Regions from separate parts of the Paenibacillus rhizoplanae genome, predicted to be linked through region 2. Evidence: riboswitches for the same ligand, from Rfam matches in the RefSeq annotation. Region 2 holds a riboswitch; the other holds the start of a gene.
The links. A riboswitch is a leader RNA that binds a small molecule or an ion and turns the genes downstream of it on or off. The one in region 2 is predicted to bind cyclic di-AMP.
Positions count from the first base shown of each region.

Region 1: another riboswitch for cyclic di-AMP. It lies ahead of ACFSX3_RS00330 (C40 family peptidase); the one in region 2 lies ahead of ACFSX3_RS24035 (APC family permease).

Region 1 is NZ_JBHUKY010000002.1:12,250-20,286, reverse strand. It holds gene ACFSX3_RS00345 (M1 family aminopeptidase) at 1-431, shown strand, start outside; gene ACFSX3_RS00340 (hypothetical protein) at 441-1,274, shown strand; cyclic di-AMP (ydaO/yuaA leader) riboswitch at 1,490-1,628, shown strand; gene ACFSX3_RS00335 (C40 family peptidase) at 1,686-2,114, shown strand; cyclic di-AMP (ydaO/yuaA leader) riboswitch at 2,512-2,655, shown strand; gene ACFSX3_RS00330 (C40 family peptidase) at 2,660-3,151, shown strand; gene ACFSX3_RS00325 (GNAT family N-acetyltransferase) at 3,326-3,811, shown strand; gene ACFSX3_RS00320 (c-type cytochrome) at 3,939-4,295, shown strand; gene ACFSX3_RS00315 (4a-hydroxytetrahydrobiopterin dehydratase) at 4,424-4,699, opposite strand; gene ACFSX3_RS00310 (hypothetical protein) at 4,880-5,173, opposite strand; gene motA (flagellar motor stator protein MotA) at 5,377-6,177, shown strand; gene motB (flagellar motor protein MotB) at 6,161-6,982, shown strand; gene ACFSX3_RS00295 (pseudouridine synthase) at 7,069-7,770, opposite strand; gene ACFSX3_RS00290 (ATP-binding protein) at 7,757-8,037, opposite strand, start outside.
Region 2 is NZ_JBHUKY010000054.1:95,507-103,543, reverse strand. It holds gene ACFSX3_RS24050 (sensor histidine kinase) at 1-1,081, shown strand, start outside; gene ACFSX3_RS24045 (DsbA family protein) at 1,175-1,936, shown strand; gene ACFSX3_RS24040 (disulfide oxidoreductase) at 1,933-2,367, shown strand; cyclic di-AMP (ydaO/yuaA leader) riboswitch at 2,594-2,754, shown strand; gene ACFSX3_RS24035 (APC family permease) at 2,883-4,700, shown strand; gene ACFSX3_RS24030 (ABC transporter substrate-binding protein) at 4,875-5,909, shown strand; gene ACFSX3_RS24025 (FecCD family ABC transporter permease) at 6,062-7,123, shown strand; gene ACFSX3_RS24020 (FecCD family ABC transporter permease) at 7,120-8,037, shown strand, end outside.

The DNA.
Region 1 (8,037 bases), on a different contig from region 2:
TGACCAAGCAATCCTGGCAGACTTATTTTGAGCGGTATGTCTACGGTGGGGGTGCACCCGATTTCGCAGTTGATGATATCAGGCTCACGGTCAATCGAGATGGCAGCGACGGCGGGGGGAGCCGCTATAACGCTGTAGTCGATGTAAGCAATAAGGGCAGCCTGTACCCTGATGTTCCCGTGAAATTCACCTTCGCAGACGGGTACACCGTGCAGCAATACTGGAACGGCGAGGGTCAGGCTACCTCCTTTGAGTTAGCGTATAAAGCGCCGCTGGTCTCCGCAGAGATCGATCCGGGACATTCCATTCTGCTGGAGAGCAGGCATCTTAATAATTTCAGAATGGCGGAGCTTGAGCCGCGCACACTCTCCCGCTGGACGCTTAGCGCATCTACTCTGCTTGAAACCCTGCTCGGAACTCTTGTCTGGTGAGGTGAAGGAATGGTGAAAAGTTCAATAACCCGCGGTTGGATCAGCATGAAAGAGCAGTTCTATATATTGATTCTGCTATTTATCTACCGGCTGTTCTGGGGATATTTCCTGTACAAATTTATTAAAAGCGCGGTTGTTCCCGTCCTGCTGCGCTATCCGGATGCGAATGCCGGCGGCAGCGGGATAGGCAGACTGCTGTATTATATCGAAGGGCAGACTGCCCTGCGCACCGACCCCGCCGTCCAGCACTGGCTGTGGCTGCTGCTGGCGCTGACGGTGCTCCGGCTGCTGCTGACCCCCTTTATCCGCGCAGGGCTGCTGCATGAGCTTCACCAGGAACGCGCCGGGGCGCGGGGACTGTTCTTTTTTCCCGGAATGAAAAAGTATGGGCTGCCTGTACTGCTGTTCAGTCTCGCAGAATGGGCGCTAACCCTCCTGCCGCTCTACTGGCTGCTTCCGCGTATGTACCGTCATCTGCTCAGCGGTGTTCTCGATGTCCCGCTCCTGCTGAAGCTGGTGCCTTATGTGCTGGGCTGGCTGCTCTATCTCTTCCTTGTCCGCAAGCTTCTGCTCTATATGCAATTCGGCTATACCGCCGGTACCGGCATGTTCTCTTCGATGCTGATCTGCCTGAAGGTGCTGCTGCCTTCCATTGGGATATCCATCATACTGGGGGCGGGAAGCCTAGCGGTGCTCCTCCTCTGCAGTGCTTCTGCGCTGCTGTACCCGGGGCTGCCGGCCCTTATGCTCCGCCAGGCAGCTCCGCTGCCCTCCACGCTGTTCAATATGTGGGGAATCGCTGCCCAGTACCACCTCTGGTCCAGTAAATCATTTCCACAATAATAAGCTGTCAAAACGGCATACTAAAAAGAGTCACAGCCCCTCAAAGCAGGGAGCAGGACTCTTTTTTTCTTGAAGCGAAGGACAAAAGCATTTGCAAAACGGTAAAACCTCTGATACAATGATGCCTGTACTACTAGTAACAAAGTTGTAATCTTTCAAACAGAATTTACCGTAACCAATGAAAATTAACTAATTGCCGATAAGTCACTGTTCTGGTGCACATAACGCCGAATTCCCTGCACCGGGAAGTGGGGGAACCATATTTTGGGTGAATTGATCTCGCTTTAGAGGGGTCATAGGGGAACCTTCTACCGAATCCTTAAGCTAACCTCGCAGGCCCTGGAAGGAGTACATCTTTTGATTATTCAGAACTTCAAGAAAAAATGCACCGCAGCAGCGCTGGGTCTTGTGATGGTATTCACACTCGGAGCAGGCAGTGCCTTCGCAGATTCCAAGATGGATACTGTGATTTCAAAAACCATTGGAACGTCATATAAAACCGGGGGCACTAACACCAACGGCTTCGATTGTTCCGGATTCACCAAGTACGTATTCAAGAATGTTGGGCTTACCTTGCCCCGTACCTCCAAAGCACAATACAAAGTAGGAACCACTGTATCCAAGAGCAATTTGCGTTCAGGTGATCTCGTGTTCTTCAATACCCTGGGCAATGGAGTATCCCATGTCGGTATTTATGTTGGAAACGGGAAGTTTGCACAGTCCTCGAGTTCACGTGGTGTAACCATCAGTTCGATGAGCCAGTCCTACTGGGCCAACCGCTACGTTGGTGCCAAACGAGTAATGAGCACAACAGCCTACCAAGCTGTCGCTTACGATTGAACCTTAGAACCCTTGAAGCATACCCCGAATATTTCTGCCTCTAACAACTAAATGTAACTTATACGAGCCCGGGATGATTATTGCCGTAATCATTTCCGGGTTTTTCCTTTTCCTTATTCTACCTTTTACACCGAATCCGCAGCCTTGAAACAGCATTTTCCTGCAAAAACAAAGAAAAAAATCATATAAAATAGCCCCGGCGCATAGATATGAGTCTTTCGGAAGGTCTATAACTCTAAAAAACAGCAAAAAAGATGCATTAATATGTTATAAGTGATTGCCAAGCGACTTAGTCTTTGCTACAATTATCGCAGTGAGCTTTTAGTAACATTTTTGTAATTATTGAATCGCTTTTAATATAGGTTTTGTCATGTATTGAATGAACAGCTAATCCTAATCAACAGTTATGCCGAGTTCCCTAATGAGTTTAGGGAAACGGGGGAACCACTTTGGGTGAATTGACCTCCTATTCTAAGAGGGGTCATAGGGGACCTTCAACCGAACCCTTAAGCTAACCTCGTAGGCATTGGAAGGGGTACTTACTTTTGAAGAAGAAGCTAGCAGCCGCAGTACTAAGCTTGTCCATTATCTTCACCATCGGAGCAGGAAGCGCTTTCGCGGATTCCAAAATGGATAAAGTGATCGACAAAACCATCGGAACCAAATACGTGTCCGGCGGTACATCGACTAACGGGTTTGATTGCTCCGGATTTACAATGTTTGTTTTTGATAAGATCGGCATTAACCTGCCCCATCAATCCGGCTCCCAGTATCAGATGGGTTCTGCCGTGTCCCGCGACGAGATGAGACCAGGCGATCTTGTATTCTTTAATACAAACGGTAAAGGCGTGTCCCATGTCGGTATTTATGTCGGTGACGGCGATTTCGCTCATGCCTCTTCCTCACGTGGTGTAACCATCAGTTCGCTGAATGACAGCTATTACGTCAACCGCTACGTTGGCGCCAAACGGATCATGAGTACAGATGCCTACAAGACTGTAGCTTCGGATTCCCAAGACAACGACGATGTACAATAAACCTTTGTAACCTACGCTCTTTTCCGAGATTTTTGCCGAAATCTTGGAGAAGGGCTTTTTTTGTCTATAAAATTACTTACCCTGCTCTATATTTGTAAAACACCCATTCCGCCTTTTCATAAAATATATATAATATAGTAAAAAGCATTGTCCCGGAAAGGAGGCCGCCCGCTTATGATTAGCTCCCCGCTAACCTTTTATGTTGTACCTATGGAACCGCAGCATGCCGCTGAGATCTGTGAGTGGAGCTACAAACCTCCGTATAATATTTACGGGTGGATGTCCTGGGAGCAGATGCAGGCGCTGGGCGTAGAGTTCGGAGACCCGCAGCTGCGAAGTAGGCAATATGTATCTGTAGTGAACGGACAGGGGGATCTGTGCGGCTTCGCCCAGCTCTTTCCGATGGAGGGGGTAGTCCGGCTTGGTGTCGGAATGCGGCCCGATCTGTGCGGTCATGGAATGGGGCATCTGTTCATGAAGGCTATTGTGCAGGCAGCACGGGCCCGTTACCCGGAGCGCGAGATCGATCTGGAGGTGCTGACCTGGAATCAGCGCGCCATCCGCGCCTACCAGAAATGCGGTTTCACCATAACGGATACCTATGAACGCCGCACTCCGACCGGCAATAAGCCTTTTTACTGCATGGTCTATGAGGAATAACACCGGGGACGGAGGTATTTTCAAAAAAATGGATCATATGTGTTCATTTTTTTGACACAAATACTATGATAACACTTCACCATCCGCTATAATGGAGACAGCAGCTTACATGGAGGGACGGATGCAGATGCAGAAATGGATCATGAGCGGTTTGTTTTTTGCCGCCTGTGCCTTTGCAGTAATCTTAATGTTTACCTTGCCCGGCAAATCCCAGGTGGCAGAACAGAACAAACCGACCATGCCGGAGGTTGTGCTTGATGCTGCGAGCGCAGAGGCGACAGTGAAGGCCAACTGTATCTCCTGCCACGGTGACCAGCTTCAGGGCGGTGCAGGACCTAGCCTGCAACAGGAGGGTGCATCGCATGACGCGCCGCAGATCTACAGCATAGTCACCAAGGGACGCGGCCAGATGCCTTCCTTCAAAGACAGGCTGGCCCCTGAAGAGATTGCGAATGTAGCCTTATGGCTGGCCGAGAAGAAATAATCCGCAACCTGTACTCACCACGCTCTTCATTCCTATGCATAATGCCCGTGACAAGGATATCGAATAATCCTTGCACGGGCATTTCTATTGATCAGGTATTCCTGTCGTCTTCATAAGGGCCTTGTCCTCTAGCGGTTCTTCTCAAACGCCTCATTAAATTCACGAGCCTGGCGGAGATCGAGCTTCTCTACATCTGCAGCCATCCGCAGCACAACGGTCTTGTAATCAATGGTGATATGCGGGTGATGGTCAAAGGCCTCCGAAATGGCAGCCACCTCATCCACAAAAGCAATTCCCTTCATATATTCATTGAACATATATTTGCGTACCAGCCTATCCCTCTCCAGCTTCCAGCCCTCAAGCTTGCTGATCTGCTCCTGCAGTTCTTCCTCAGTTAATTGCAATTCGTTTCCTCCCTTGCTAAGTTAAATAAAACATCCCTCAGCTTCTAAAAGTCCAAGGGATGTGCCAGGCCAAAGATTTTTTGATTAAGTGTATTCTGACATCCCGGCAATTAGTACTCCACTTCCAATTTTAACATGGCCGGAAGCCCGGAACAAACCCGCTGCCACAATTCCGCCTGCTTATACAAGAACCACCGAAGCCAGATCCTCATCGCCCAGTAAAATATTAATGCGGTGTGTTTCTTTATCGTACATTACAACTCCGCTGCCCACCTGAATGACCGGTTCATTGCCCAGTGCGTAGAACAGGTCCTCCGCAAGCGCCTCCCAGACCTCCTGCTTCGATTCCTCCGGCAGATTCGCCCACTCTTCAGACTCCATCTCAAAAAAAATGTACCCGTCTGCAATCCGTCCAACGGCTCCTGTCAGTTCAACAAGAATTTCACTATAATCCCTGCCATGCTTAACTCCCACATCAATCACTCCGTTTTCTTCGCTGATGAATAATAACCTACCTTATCTATTATAGCCGAAAAAATCACTTCACAAAAAAGGGAATGATGTCGATAAAGAAGAATATACGTGATTTGGTTACGAACAGAGTGTTCTCCCGCGGTTCAAGGACGAATTACGCGGTTAGTCGATCACTTCTTAATTCTCATGGACGAGGTGCATAAATGGAAATTTCAACAATTCTAGGCCTGGTTTTTGGTCTGATCGCAGTAATCTGGGGGATGATACTCAAGCATGCTCCACTTGCAAGCTTGAACAACCCTGCTGCCTATGTCATTATTTTTCTTGGCACGGCTGCCTCTATCTTCATGGCCTTTCCGATGTCGGAAGTCAAGAATTTCCCTAAGCTGTTAAAGATCCTATTTGTGAAGAAAAAGATGGTCGGCAAGCCTGAACTGATTACAATGTTCATGGAATGGGCATCCATCACCCGCCGCGAAGGGCTGCTGGCGTTGGAGTCCAATGTCGATGAAATTGAAGATAACTTCCTGAGAAACGGCATGCGGATGATTATTGACGGCAACGATCAGGAGTTCGTCCGTGATGTATTAATGGAAGATATACATGCTACTGAAGACAGACATAAAGCCGGGGCCTTGATTTTCTCCCAGGCCGGAATGTACGCACCTACACTAGGGGTACTCGGGGCTGTTATCGGGCTGATCGCCGCCTTGGGTGATATGAGCAACATGGACATCCTGGCCCACGCAATTGCCGGAGCGTTCATTGCGACCCTGCTCGGGATATTCACCGGTTATGTTATGTGGCATCCTATGGCCAACAAGCTGAAGCGGATATCCAAACGCGAGATTGAAGTCCGCCTGATGATGGTGGAGGGTCTGCTCTCCATTCAGTCCGGGGTGTCTACCATTGCCATTAACCAAAAGCTGTCTGTCTTCCTGACTCCGACCGAGCGTGCCAAGCTGAGCGAGAAGGAGGGGGCTTCCAGTGAGCAAAAAGACTAGGCATGAGGAACACGAAGAGCATGCCGATGAATCCTGGCTGCTTCCCTATTCCGATCTGATGACCCTGTTGGTTGCTCTGTTCCTTGTTATGTACGCCATGAGCGCTACGGACGCCGTAAAATTTCAACAAATGGCTGAAGCCTTCAATTCAGCCCTCAGCGGCGGCGGCGGTGTCCTGGAGTACAGGTCGGATTCCCCGACCAGCACCCAGCTTGACCAAGGCAAACAGGATAAAATGAACAATGTGATCGCCAAGAACACCGGAACATCCGATCTGTCCAAGCTCCGGGCCAAGGAGCAGGAGGATCTGGAGAAGCTGAAGAAGCAGTTCGACCAGTACATCAAGAACAACGGCATGACCGATCTGCTTAGCACGAAGCTGAATCAGTCCCAGCTGATGATCACGATTAGTGACAATGCCCTGTTCGCTTCGGGCCAGGCTATGGTGAAGGATGAATCCCGCCAGCTGGCCAAGTCGATCTCAAGCATGCTGCAGCAATTTCCGGATTATGAAGTACTGGTGCAGGGGCATACCGATAATGTTCCGATCTCCAACAGCATGTACTCCTCGAACTGGGATCTTAGCGTAGATCGCGCCCTTGAGTTCATGAAGATTCTGCTGTTGAATCCCAACCTGGACCCGACGAAGTTCAGCCCGACCGGCTCTGGCGAATACCACCCCATCGCTACGAATGCTACTGCTGCCGGGCGGGCCAAGAACCGCCGGGTAGAAGTATCTATCCTTCGTAAATATAAGGATGCTGCTACAGAGACCACGGATGTAACTAATGTAACAGCTCCCTGAATAGAAACCAATAAGAGCTGCTCCGATAGACCCCGGTGGGGGCCGTTCGAAGCAGCTCTTTTTTATGGGTATGGTCATGCATAGTCTTAGTGCAGCTGATAATTCAGCATAGCCCCCAGCTCTTGCTTCTCCTCCCGGGACAGCTCCCGCCATTCTCCGGTCTTCATCGCGCCAAGGCGGATATTCATTACGCGGATGCGCTGCAGCCGCCGCACTTCATAACCGAAGGCACTGCACATGCGGCGGATTTGCCGGTTCTTGCCCTCGGTCAGTACCATACGGAATACCCGCTCACTGATCCGCGTAATCTCACAGGGAAGTGTCTTGCTGCCCAGAATTCTTACCCCGGTAGACATGCCTGTCAGAAAAGAAGGCGTAACGGGTCTATCTACAGTAACCACATATTCCTTCTCATGCTTGCCTTCCGCTCGTAATATTTTATTAACAATATCCCCGTCGTTCGTCAGCAGAATCAATCCCTCTGAATCCTTATCAAGCCGGCCAATAGGGAAAATCCGCTCCTCGTGTCCTATGAAATCGACAATATTGCCTTGAATATGCGCTTCTGTGGTAGAAGTAATGCCCACCGGCTTATGAAGTGCGATATAAACGATCCTGCTGCCCGTCTCAAGCGGCTGGCCGTCAATCAGCACTATATCCCCGGCTTCGGCTTGGCTGCCCAGAGCAGCAGGCTCACCGTTGATGGTGACCCTCCCCGCCTCGACCAGCTTGTCTGCTTCACGGCGTGAACAATATCCTGTCTCGCTGATGAATTTATTGATTCTCATGTTCGTCTTCACTCCGTTCTATATTCATCCCGGCCGGTGGGGCAGGCTCCTTCGCTTCAGGCAGCTTAATGATTACCTGTGCCCCCCGGCCATACTCGCTTCTTATCTCCAGGCTGCCCTTGTGTGCCTGAATGATCCGCTGGCTGACCATCAGGCCCAGCCCGGTTCCGGACTCTTTGTTCGTAAAGAATGGCTCACCCAGCTTGGGCAGCATCTCCTCAGGAACGCCGCCGCCCTCATCCGTGATCACAATAACCACAGAATCAT
Region 2 (8,037 bases):
GAAGATTATCAGTGCTAATCCTGCTCTGCGGGACATTACCGGATATAGCAGTGAAGAACTGGGGAATTATAAGGCGATACTATACAGCGAACGGGATGAAGCGGCCGTACGGGATGCCATAACGCGCGCTTCAAGGGGGCAGTCCTCCAAGCTGGAGCTGAAGGTCCGAAGCAAAGGCGGGGAGCAACTGATCTGTAGTGTCACCGTCTTTCCTTTGCTGCATCATACGGAGCAGTGGGTCTATATCGTGGCCGAGGATGTGACTGCCTTGATGAAGTATCAGTATGAGCTGCTGGAGGCCAGGGATGCCGCAGAGAGTGCTGTGAAGATGAAAAGCGAGTTCCTGGCTACCATGAGCCATGAGATCCGCACACCGCTGAACGGCATTATCGGCGTCAACCAGCTGTTGGCCGAGGAGATCAGTAGTCCCGAGCATCTGGAGCTCCTAAGACTTCAGAGTACAAGCAGCTACGCTCTGCTGCATGTGATGAGCGATATTCTCGATATCTCCCGGCTGGAGGCGGATGGGCTGGCGCTGAATAAGGATAGTTTCGGGCTGAAGGCGCTGCTCCAGGGCTGTATGGAGCTGTTCATGGTGAGCACACAAGACAAGCCGTTATCCCTGAAGCTGGAGATCGAAGAGGGGCTTCCTGACAAGTTCACCGGGGATGCCCCGCGTATCCGCCAGATTCTGATCAACCTGATCGGCAATGCTGTGAAATTCACGCCATCCGGCACGGTAACGGTTAAGGTGGAGTCCTATGGCGTCAGGGAGACCGCTCAGGCTCTGCAATTCATGGTACGTGATACTGGCATTGGCATCTCACCGGATAAGCTGCAGCTGCTCTTCCAGTCCTTCTCGCAGGTGGACGGGTCGCACACCCGCAAATACCCCGGCACGGGTCTGGGCCTTGCAATCTGCAAGAAGCTGGTCGATCTGATGCAAGGAGAGATCTGGGCAGAGCCGGCAGAGGGGGGCGGCACACAGTTCTTCTTCAGAATCAGGCTACAATCACAGGAGCATTCCCCAGAGGTATTCTTCGGCCAGGATACGGGGGGCGGGGAGAACGAAGCTGTCTAAGACAGCGATTGCCAACAAGAGAGTTAACATTATATAATTTGAAAGTAACTATTCTTTTATCACGACAGTCCAGAGGACGGAAAGGAACTCTCTTTGAGCAAAACAAAAAAGAACAATGTCATGGCTCCCCAGATGAGCAAGCAGGAGAAGCGCAGGGCAGAGCAGGAGCAGCAGAAGCAGAAAACGAGAATTCTGATCGTGAGTACGGTGGCCATCGTCATTATTATTTTTGTAGGCTTATTCATGCTGGCTTCGAAGGACTCTTCGCCTGCCGGCACAGACAGTAAGCCGGTTGCCTTCAATTACAGTGAAATGATGCGGCTTGGCAAGGAGGATGCTCCGGTCAAAATTGTGGAATTCGGCGATTTTAAATGTCCGGCTTGCGCCCAGTTCACCGGTGTCATCAAACCGCAGATCGTTCAGGGCTATGTGGATCAGAATAAAGCCGCCTTCTATTTCGTGAATCTGGCCTTCATCGCCCAGGATTCGAGAACGGCCTCTCTTGCAGCGCTGTCGGTCTATCATCAGAACCAGGAAGCGTTCTGGAAGTATTTCGATGCGATCTATGCCAATCAGGGGAATGAAGACAAGGAATGGGCTACGCCTGACTTCATGGTGAGTCTTGCCAAGCAGCTGGAGCTACCGGTGGATTATGACCTGCTGCGCAAGGATATTGATGGCCGTACCTATGAGAAGGAGCTTGACCGGGATATTCAGCTTGGCACGGATGCGGGCGTAACGAATACACCGTCCTTGTTCGTGAATGGCATCAAGGTGAAGGAGCCTTTCAATATGGAGGCGATTGACGCCCAGATTCAAGCAGCAACAGCAGCAGCAGCTGCAACCGCCCAATGACCGCCTTCTCTGCCTTCTGCCGGCGTAATTGTCTGTACTTGGCCTGGTTCGTCTGTGTGGTGGCTGTAGCGGGTAGCCTATATCTCAGTGAGGTCCTGCATTACGAGCCGTGCAAGCTGTGCTGGTTCCAGCGGATCTTCATGTACCCGCAGCTGTTCCTGCTGGGGATCGCCACCTACCGGGCGGACAAGCGGATCATTCCTTATGTGCTTCCCCTTAGCCTGATCGGCGGGAGCATCTCCATTTATCATTATGCGGAGCAGAAAATACCGGCACTCAGCAAAGTGATTCCCTGTACAATCGGCGTACCGTGCAACAAGGATTATCTGAATTGGTTCGGATTTATAACGATCCCTTTGCTGGCACTCATCGCGTTTGCATTAATTTCCATTTTACTATGGACAGGACGCAAAGAGGAGCCTGTAGAGTAAGAAGCTGACGGACAGAAGGAAGAGAAGAGAATCCCCTTAATTTTAGCAAAAAATAATATGCAAAAACCCTGTAAAATCACGTGATATAGGGATAATGAAAGAGAATGAAAGATCAAGACATACCGGATGATGAATTTGGTTGTTTTGAGTTCTTTTCATTCTTTTTTCATTTGTTTCCACGCTTTACGGAAGACGCATTGTAGCTTAATATTAGTCCTTGTGAGAAGTTGAATATGCGCTGAATTTTCCGGAAGGAAAAACGGGGGAACCACACTTTGGCCAAGGCCAAAAGGGGTGAATCGGAGCAGTCCGCAAGGACCTGTAACCGTAGGGCTACCACAGTCCGAATCCGCCAGCTAACCTCGTAAGCTACTAGTGGGATAATGACCATGCACATTAGGCATGCGGATCATTTCCGTATGCTTATTTTGGTGCCTGCATTTATGAAATCCACTTATGAAAACAGCGCAGGGAAAGCCCATTTCAACTTAACCAAGAGAGGAACTGTTATTACAATGGTAAGCAAGGTAAAACGACTATTGATCGGGCGTCCGATGAAGTCGAACGAACTCGATCATGAAAAGTTATCCAAGGTGAAAGCACTGGCTGTCCTGTCTTCTGATGCGCTATCGTCTGTAGCCTACGGAACAGAACAAATTCTAATCGTACTGGTGGCCGCCGGGTTCACCGCCATCTGGTACTCCTTGCCAATTGCATTAGCCGTATTGGGCTTGCTGGCCATCCTGATTCTGTCTTACCGGCAGACGATATTCGCCTATCCGCAGGGCGGAGGTGCTTATATTGTAGCCAAAACCAATCTTGGGGTGCATACCGGGCTACTGGCCGGCGGCTCGCTGCTGGTGGATTACATTCTGACGGTGGCGGTAAGCGCCTCGGCGGGGACGGATGCGATCACTTCGGCTTTTCCAAATCTTCATAATCATAGTGTACTTATAGCAGTATCTGTTATCTTGCTCTTAACGATTGTCAACCTGCGCGGAGTGACTGAATCGGCTTCGTTCATCGCCATCCCGGTCTATCTGTTCGTGGTCTCCATCTTCGTACTGATTATCGCAGGGATCTTCAAATATGCAACCGGCGGGGCTCATGCCCACGTTCCTGAGATTGGCACGGCAGTCTCCAATGTCAGTATGTTCCTGCTGCTGAAGGCATTCAGCTCCGGCTGTTCGGCTCTGACCGGGGTTGAGGCGGTCTCCAATGCCATTCCTAACTTCAAAGCGCCGGCGGAGAAAAATGCAGCCAAAACGCTGATGCTCATGGGCCTCATTCTCGGAGCCATGTTCACAGGGATTACGCTGCTGGCTTACTGGTATGGCATCATGCCCGATGAGAAGGCCACCGTGGTCTCGCAGATTACCGAATCTACCTTCGGGCGGGGCGGGTTGTACTTCTTCATTCAGGGAATTACGGCGGTTATCCTGTTCCTGGCAGCCAATACAGCATACTCGGCCTTCCCGCTGCTGGCGTTCATGTTCGCCAAAGACAAATATCTGCCCCATGCCTTCATGGTGCGCGGCGACCGGCTTGGCTTCTCCAACGGCATTATTTTCCTCGGCGTGATGTCGGCAGTGCTGGTAGCGGCCTTTCACGGGAATACAGAAGGGCTCATTCCATTATATGCAGTGGGGGTATTCATTCCGTTCACGCTGTCGCAGCTTGGCATGATGGTCCAATGGTACAGAACGAAGCCGAAAGGCTGGCAGAGCAAGTTCGCCGTGAATACGGTCGGGATGCTCACCACGTTAACGATCACCCTGATCTTCATTATCACCAAATTCTCCAGCGTGTGGATGGCTTTCATCTTCCTGCCGGTTGTCATCATTGTGTTCCACCGGATTCACCGCCATTATATGAATATTGCCGATCAGCTGCGGATCTGTCCGGCTACTGACAAGCCTTGTATCAAAGGAAGCACCGTAGTCGTTCCAGTCGCTGGTGTAACCCGCGCTGTACTGCATTCGATCAGTTATGCGAAGTCATTGACCGATAATGTGGTTGCTGTATATGTGGGCTTCGATGAAGAAGAGATACACAAGATGGAACAGAAGTGGGAGGAGTGGGACCCCGGCGTACGCCTGATCGTCCTGCGCTCCCGCTACCGGAGCATTATCCGCCCGCTGGTGAAATTCATCGATACGGTAGAGTGGAAGACGGCTTCAACGGACCATATTACCGTCCTGATTCCGCAATTCGTTACCAAGCACTGGTGGCAGGCGGTGCTGCATAATCAGACCAGCTTGTTCATCCGCTCTTATCTGATGAATCAGAAGGACATTGTCATCGCTACGGTTCCGTTCCACCTGCATAAATAATATAGAAGATTATAAGAAGACGGCTGTTTCTGCTTGATGCGGAGGCGGCCGTTTTTACGTTATTATAAGTTATTGGTTGACATAGAGAATGAGAATCAATATCATCAGTATAGACAAGGTGAAGGTAACAGGGCTTTTGCCAATCAAGAGGGTAACATACAGGAGGGGTATTCAATGTTTTCGTTCAACCTGCAAGGATCCAGAAGCGGGAAGCTGACGGTGGCCGGACTTATGACTACAACACTGCTGCTGTCCGCTTGCGGAAATAATAATAGCAATGCAGGCAGTAACGGTGGAGCAAGCACCGCACCTTCGGCAACCGTGGGAGCCACTGCGGTACCTGCAGCAACTGCTGCACCCGCTGCACCCGCTGTGGAGAAGACCGTAACGGATGCAATGGGACATCAGGTGACCGTCCCCGCTAATCCGCAGCGTGTAATTGCTTCTTATCTGGAGGATTATCTGGTGGCACTCGGCGTGACTCCGGTTGCCCAGTGGTCTACGAAGAACGGTACCCAGGCTTACCTCGCTGCTGAGCTTAAGGATGTTCCGCCGATCAGCTATGACCTGCCGCTTGAAGCGGTTACCAGCTTCACGCCGGATTTCCACATTGTCCAGTCGGAGGGGGCGGTTCAGAACGGTCTTTATGACCAGCTGAACAAGATTGCACCAACCTATGTACTCGGCGACGAGGTCAGCAGTGATTGGCGCGCAGCCTTGCTCAAGGTCGGTGAGCTGCTCAATAAGACACCGGAAGCGGAGAAGGCTATTGCAGACTATGATCAGAAAGCGGCTTCAGCCAAAGCGGCTGTAACAGCGGCAATCGGCGATGATTCAGTAGCTGTTCTGTGGCTGGTGTCAAAGAATTTCTTCATTGTAGATGAGACCCGCAGCAGCGGTGCGGTATTGTATGGCGATCTTGGAGTGAAGCTCCCGAATCTCGTGACCGACATTCCTGCAGAATCCAGAGCACCTTGGAATCCCATTTCACTGGAGAAATTATCTGAGCTGACTGCAGAGCATATCATTCTGGTGAACAGTGACAAGGCAAGCGGAGCTGAGATTACAGAAGGCGCAGTCTGGAAGGGAATTCCGGCCGTTAAGGCAGGGAATGTTCACGAATTCGGCAAAGATACCAGCTGGCTGTACAGCGGTCCTATAGCCAATTCCAAGACCATCGATGATATTCTGAGCAGTTTTGTAAAATAGGTTCTTTACCGGCCGGAGAATTGTGCAGGCTTTTATATCCTCAGGATATAGAAGCCTGCCTCTTTTTTAAGTTGAACAATATTCATATATTTGCGATAATGAGAATCATAATCATTTATATTTCCCTAATAATCCTGATAAGGAGACGGCATATGGCTTCATCCACAGATTCTGCTCTACAAGCTCCTTCTGATGAAGGGAACACTCCTGTTCGGTCGCGGCCGCTTGCCGCTGCTGTTATTCTGGTGCTGGGAATAGCAGCGATTGTCTTCGGCCTGATGGTATCTGTATCGGTTGGTGCAGCGGATATCCGGCTGGCTACCGTATGGGAGGCGGTGTTCCGGTTCAATCCGGAGCTGCCCCAGCATCAGGTCATCCGGGAGCTGCGGATTCCCCGGGCTGCCGCAGGGGCGCTGGTCGGCGCATGTTTTGCCGTTGCCGGTGCGATTCTGCAGGGTATGACCCGCAACCCGCTGGCGGATTCCGGGCTGCTCGGGCTTAATGCAGGAGCGGGTGTTGGCCTGGCCCTGGCTTTTGCTTTCGCGCCAACATTATCCTTCGCGTATATCATGCTGTATTGCTTCCTTGGAGCGGCTGTGGCCTCACTGCTGGTATTCGGGATCGGTTCACTCTCCCATAGCGGATTGACCCCGCTTCGGCTGACCCTCGCCGGTGCGGCAGTAAGTGCCATGCTGCTGGCGGTCAGCCAGGGCATTGCTATCCTGTTCAGCCTCTCTCAGGATATCGCCTTCTGGATGGCCGGGGGGATTGGCGGAGCGAGCTGGAAGCAGCTGCAGGTAATATCTCCTTGGGTCGCGACGGCCCTGATCGGTGCGCTGATGCTGTCGCGTTCGATTACGCTTCTGAGCCTGGGCAGGGATGTTGCAGCGGGTCTCGGACAGCGCACCGGTCTGGTACAGACCGCAGGGATGATTATTGTCGTCCTCCTCGCCGGAGCGGCAGTCTCCACGGTGGGCCCGATCGCTTTTGTCGGATTAATCATTCCGCATATTACGCGTTACCTCGTGGGGGTTGACTACCGCTGGATTATTCCCTGCTCCGCAGTCCTTGGAAGCATTCTGGTCCTGGTGGCCGATATTGCGGCCAGGATGATTAATGCGCCATACGAAACACCGATAGGTGCCTTGATTGCCGTATTCGGTGTACCGTTCTTCATCTATCTGGCCAGCAAACGCAAGGGGGAGCTCAAATGAACCGTTACACCTCATTCCCCCCGGCCAAACCGCGCCGTTCCAGAGAGGCTGGTATTCTGACACTGCTTGCTGTACTTATCGTCATTCTGTTTCTGGTCAGTATGAATACCGGCTTTATGCGTCTCTCACCGCTCGAGGTTCTACATACCCTATCCGGCAACGGCACCAAGCAGCAGCAGCTGATTCTGTTTGATTTCCGGTTGCCGCGGATCGTGATCTCCTTGCTGATTGGTGCCGGCTTCGCGGTAGCCGGTGCAATTCTGCAAGGCTTGTCGCGTAATGCTCTCGCTGAGCCTTCCACCTTGGGGATTAATGCCGGAGCCGGATTCGCCGTACTGATCTTTATATCCTTTGTACCGGCTACTACAGCAGCTCCGATCCTCGTGCTTCCGCTGCTGGCACTGGCAGGAGCCTCGCTTACTGCAACACTGGTCTACTTCCTGTCTTACAGGCGGGAGGATGGGCTCTCGCCGACACGGCTGATCCTGATCGGGATTGCTGTGGGTGCCGGGATATATGCTTTTCAGCTTATTTTGTCATTAAGACTCGACCCGCAGAATTATCAGTTCGTAGCCATCTGGCTGGCCGGTAAAATCTGGGGCGGAGACTGGCGGTTTGTGCTAGCCCTGCTGCCCTGGATATTGATCCTGCTGCCCTTCGCATTCTACAAAGCCCGGGTGCTCAACGTACTGAATCTCGGCGATGAGCTCTCCAAGGGACTGGGCCTGCCGCTCGAACGGGAACGGCGGTGGCTGCTGGCTGCGGCTGTTGCGCTGGCAGGAGCCTGTGTATCGGTAAGCGGCAGCATTGGCTTTGTCGGGCTAATTGCGCCGCATCTGGCCCGCAGGCTGGTCGGTCCGCGCCATCAGATCCTGCTGCCTGCGGCTGCTCTGCTCGGAGCCCTGCTGCTGCTT